DNA from 2 places in the Cellulomonas sp. NS3 genome. Region 2 is predicted to be linked to the other one. Evidence: riboswitches for the same ligand, from Rfam matches in the RefSeq annotation. Region 2 holds a riboswitch; the other holds the start of a gene.
What was found. A riboswitch is a leader RNA that binds a small molecule or an ion and turns the genes downstream of it on or off. The one in region 2 is predicted to bind S-adenosylmethionine.
Positions count from the first base shown of each region.

Region 1: another riboswitch for S-adenosylmethionine. It lies ahead of NXY84_RS19270 (aminotransferase class V-fold PLP-dependent enzyme); the one in region 2 lies ahead of NXY84_RS01005 (methylenetetrahydrofolate reductase).

Region 1 is NZ_CP103289.1:4,254,103-4,256,476, reverse strand. It holds gene NXY84_RS19280 (rhodanese-like domain-containing protein) at 1-219, opposite strand, end outside; gene NXY84_RS19275 (DUF1737 domain-containing protein) at 216-503, opposite strand; SAM riboswitch class I at 508-608, opposite strand; SAM riboswitch class IV at 727-842, shown strand; gene NXY84_RS19270 (aminotransferase class V-fold PLP-dependent enzyme) at 881-2,281, shown strand; gene NXY84_RS19265 (putative bifunctional diguanylate cyclase/phosphodiesterase) at 2,325-2,374, opposite strand, start outside.
Region 2 is NZ_CP103289.1:206,863-209,236, forward strand. It holds gene metE (5-methyltetrahydropteroyltriglutamate--homocysteine S-methyltransferase) at 1-443, opposite strand, end outside; gene NXY84_RS01005 (methylenetetrahydrofolate reductase) at 457-1,551, opposite strand; SAM riboswitch class I at 1,619-1,713, opposite strand; gene NXY84_RS01010 (histidine phosphatase family protein) at 1,910-2,374, opposite strand, start outside.

The DNA of each region.
Region 1 (2,374 bases), 730 kb from region 2:
CGCGCGCAGCTCGTCCACGAACGCCGGGTTGGGCCGGCCGGTGCCGTCGACCCACTCGACGAACGCCGCCGGGCGCCCGGTGGCGGACGTGTCGGGGACGCCGATCGTCGCCCACTCGCCGTCGGTGCGGACGTCGACGAGCAGCGCGCGCTCGTCGTGCTCCAGCAGCTCCCACGCCTGCTGCGGGGTCAGGTCACCCGCGTAGCCGCCGGCGCTCATGCGGGGAGCACCTGGGCGCGCGGCACGGGGACCGGGCCGGTGGTGGGCACCGGGTCGGGCAGGACGACGGCCTGCGCGACGATCACCCGGGTGCCGTCGAACGTCGCGGCCGGGCCGCCGTGCAGCACGTAGCCCTCGGCCAGCGCGGCGCTGACGCGCTCGCAGAACGAGCGGTCGTCGGGCCCGGTCAGGAGCCGGTAGCGCAGGGGCTCCGGCTCGGGGGTGCCAGTGCCGGGCTCGCCGGTGCCGCCGGTCCCGGTCGTCGGGTCGGGTGCGTCGCTCATGTCGCCTCCATCGGTCCTGGCGGTAGCACCCTGTTCCAGGCACGTGGTGCCTGCGGGTTGCTGCGGCGTCGTCGAGCCAGATCTCTCGGCCGCTCTGGATGGTGACGGCGATCGTAGGCTCACGTCCGGCCGCGGTCCAAGCCTCGACCCCGCACGGTCCGCCATGCGAGACGCCGTGCCCACCCGTTGACACCGGCGGTCCCTCCCGGGGATTCTCGGTCCAGGTCATGAGTGCCAGCACGAAGCCCCGGCTTGCTGGCCGGCAACCCTCCTCCGCGGTGGGGTGCCCCGGGTGACGACCTGGCCGTGCCGCCGATCGGCGGACGGCAAGCGCGGGGTCCTCACCACGGGTCCCCACCGACCTGTCGAGGAGCACCATGTCCGTGATCACCGAGGCCACCACCTGTGCGACGACGACGCCGGCGCCGCTGGACGGGATCCTGCCCGTCGTCGGCGGGGACACGCAGGTGCCGCTGCTCGACGGCACGAGCCGCACCTACGCCAACCTCGACTACGCGGCCAGCGCCCCCGCGCTCGAGGCCGTCGCGGCGCGCGTGACCGAGGTCCTGCCGCTGTACGCGTCCGTGCACCGCGGCGCCGGCTACCTGTCGCAGGTGTCCACCGCGCTGTACGAGGCGTCGCGCCAGACGATCGCGCGGTTCGTCGGCGCCCGCGCGGACGACGTCGCGATCATCACCCGGAACACGACCGACGCGCTCAACCTGCTCGCGGGCGTCGTCCCGGCCGGCGCCGACGGGACGCCGGGGCGGGTGCTCGTGCTGGACGTCGAGCACCACGCGAACCTGCTGCCGTGGGGCCAGGGCCCGGACCGCGCGTCGACCGTCGTGCCGATCGCCGGCACCGTCGCCGAGACGCTCGAGGTGCTCGCCCGCGAGCTCGCCGCGCAGCCGCACGCGCTCGTCGCGCTGACCGGGGCGTCGAACGTCACGGGGGAGGCGCTGCCGCTCGACGAGGTCGTGCGCCTCGCCCACGCCGCCGGCGCGCGGGTCGTGGTCGACGGCGCGCAGCTCGTCCCGCACCGCGGCTTCGACCTCGCCGCGACCGGGGCCGACTACGTCGCGTTCTCGGGGCACAAGACGTACGCGCCGTTCGGTGCGGGTGCGCTCGTCGGCCGGCGCGACTGGCTCGACGCGGGCGAGCCGTACCTCGCGGGCGGCGGCGCGGTGCGGGACGTGCGCGCAGACCGCACGGTCTGGCAGCCCGCACCGGCGCGGCACGAGGCCGGGTCGCCGAACGTCGTCGGCGCGATCGCGCTGGCCGAGGCCTGCGAGGTGCTCGCGGGGCTCCCCGCCGGGGCGCTCGAGGCGCATGAGGCAGCGCTGCGCGCCCGGCTCGTCGACGGCCTCGCGACGCTCGACGGCGTGCGGGTCGTGCGGATCTGGCCCGACTCCGGCGAGCCCGTCGGCGTCGTGACCTTCACGGTCGGGGAGCACGACCCGGGCCTCGTCGCCGCCTACCTCGCCGCCGAGCACGGCATCGGCGTGCGCGACGGCCGGTTCTGCGCCCACCCGTTGCTCCAGCGCCTCGGCGCGGCGGACGGCGCCATCCGCGCGTCGGTCGGCGTCGGCACGCCGTCGGAGGCGGTGGACCGGCTCGTCGCCGGGGTCGCGGCGTTCCTCGCCGAGGGCCCGGGTGCGCGCTACGCGGTGCAGGACGGCTGCTGGGTCGTCGCCCAGGACACGCGCCCGCTCATCCCGCTGCACGGGCTCGACGGCCTCGCGGCGACGGCCGCGGCGTGCGGTCCGGCGCTCGACTGACCGCCCGCCAGGACACGCGGACGGGCTGCCGACCGGGCGGGGCTCACGCGTGCGTCCGCTCGAGGTCGGGCCGGCTGTCCCGGTCGCGCAGCA
Region 2 (2,374 bases):
TCCGTCTCCGGGCCGATCTCCGGGACGAGGTAGTGGTAGTTCGTGTCGAACCACTTGGTCATCTCGAGCGGCAGGTCCTCGCCGCGGCCGCGGGCGACCGTCGAGTAGCCCGCGAGGTCGAGGCGGCCCTCGGCGTCGACGAGGTCGGCGAAGCGGGCCGGGACGGCGCCCACGAGGTTGGTCGCGTCGAGCACCTGGTCGTAGAACGAGAACGCGCTCGGGATCGCGGGCACGTCGGTGCGCAGGCCGAGGCCGGCGAGGTGCGTGCGGGTGCGCTTGCGCAGGTCGGCGGCGACCGCCTCGACCTCCTCGGCGGACGTCTTGCCGGCCCAGAACGCCTCGATGGCCTTCTTCAGCTCGCGGCGGGGCCCGATGCGCGGGTAGCCGAGGATCGTCCCGGCGGGGAACTCGGGCAGCGCGGACGCGGGGGTGGTGCTGGTCATCGTGGGTCCTCGATCAGTTCGTGGGGGCGGGGACGGGGCTGGGTGTGCCGGCCTGCGGCCTGGGGGAGCGGTCGGGAGCTGTCGGAGCCCCGCCGCCGAGGTGTGCACCCTCGAGCAGGTCCAGCGCGGCATGGTGGGTGTTGAAGGTGTAGACGTGGACGCCCGGGGCGCCCCCGTCGAGCACGGCGTTCACGAGGTCGACGCTCACGCGGATGCCGACACGGTGGCGCTCGGCGTCGTCCTCGACCGAGCCGAGCCGCTCGAGCAGCGGCCGGGGGACCGGGACGCCGGTGAGCGCCTCGACCCGCAGGAGCCGGGCGGGGTCCGTCGTCGGGATGATGCCCGGGATGATCGGGATCGTGACGCCGGCCTCGCGCGCCTCGGCGACGAGCTCGAGGTAGCTGCCCGCGTCGAAGAAGACCTGCGTGATCGCGAAGTCGGCGCCGGCCTCCTGCTTGGCGAGCAGCGCCGCGACGTCCTGCGCCCGGGTGCTGCCCGTGCCGGCGTTGCCGCGCGGGAACGCGGCGACGGCGATCGACAGGGGCCGCACGGTCGCGCGGACCTTCTGCGCGAGGCTCGCACGGCAGCGGCGCTCCTCGATCTCGCGGAGCAGCGCGACGAGCTCGCTCGCGGTCTCGAGGCCCTCGGGGTGCGGGCGCCAGTCCGGCTGGTCGGCCGGCGGGTCGCCGCGGAGCGCGAGGAAGGACCGGACGCCCTCGTCGAGGAACTCCTCGACGACCGCGGTGACCTCGGCGCGCGAGGTCCCGACGCAGGTCAGGTGCGCGATGGGGTTGAGCGACGTCTCGCGCAGCAGGCGGCGGACGAGCCCTCGCGTGGTGTCGCGCGTCTTGCCCGACGCCCCGTAGGTCACCGAGACGAAGTCGGGGCGGGCCTCGCCGAGCGCCTGGATCGTCGCCCACAGCTTCGGGGCGGCGTCCGGGTTGCGCGGCGGGAACAGCTCGAACGACACCGTCGGCCGGTCGACCGGCGCCAGCACGTCGCGCGCACCCGGGGCCGGGCGGACCGAGTCGCCGGTGAAGGTGTCGCGCGGGGCGGGGGGTGCGTCGGGCGCGGCGTCGGGCGCGGCGTCGGTCACGGGCGCGCTCATGAGGCGGTCCGGTGCGGGGTGGCCGCCCGGGAGGGTCGCAGACACGGGGACGTGCACGTCATCGTCAACTCCATCGAACCTGGCGGAAGCACCCACACCCTCGTGAGAGGGGGGTTGCTGCGGCGTCGACGAGCCAGGACTCTCGGCCGCTCTGGATGGTGAGCCGAGCATAGGGCCGGTCCCGCATGCTGAGCAATGCCTCTCACCAACCGAGATGAGCCCGTCCACGGCTCGGCGGTCTGCCCGTGACCTGGGGCGCGCCGCCGCGAGGACGCGACCCCGTGACGTGTGCGCCGAGCGGTGCTCGTCGGGCGGCGTGCGGGTCGGCCTGGGCGGTGCGGGTCGGGCGGCGTGCGGGTCAGGCGATCGAGGCTACCGGGGTCGGCGCGCGCATCGGGCGGGCCGCCACGTGGCCCTGGCCGGCGACGTCGACCGCGACGCTCGTCAGGCGCGCCGACCCGTCGGGCTCGATCTGGACGGTGGAGACCGACGCGTTGGGCAGCGGGACGAGGCCGACCTCGTCGACCGTCGCGAGGTACGCGCCGAGCGCGAGCCCGTGCCCGACGACGAGGACGTGCCCGCCGTCGTCGTGCTGCGCGGCGATGCGGGCGAACACGTCCCGGGTCCGGTGCATGAACTCGGCCCCGGGCTCCCCGCCGGGCAGCCCCGGGTGCCGGCCTGCGAGGACCTCCGTGACGAGCTCGGGCCACGAGACGACCTCGTCGAGCACCCCTTCGTGCTTCCGCTCGTAGATGCCGAAGCTGTACTCGAGCAGCCCGGGATCGGTGCGCAGGCGGACCTCGGGGTGGGGGCGGAGCAGCTC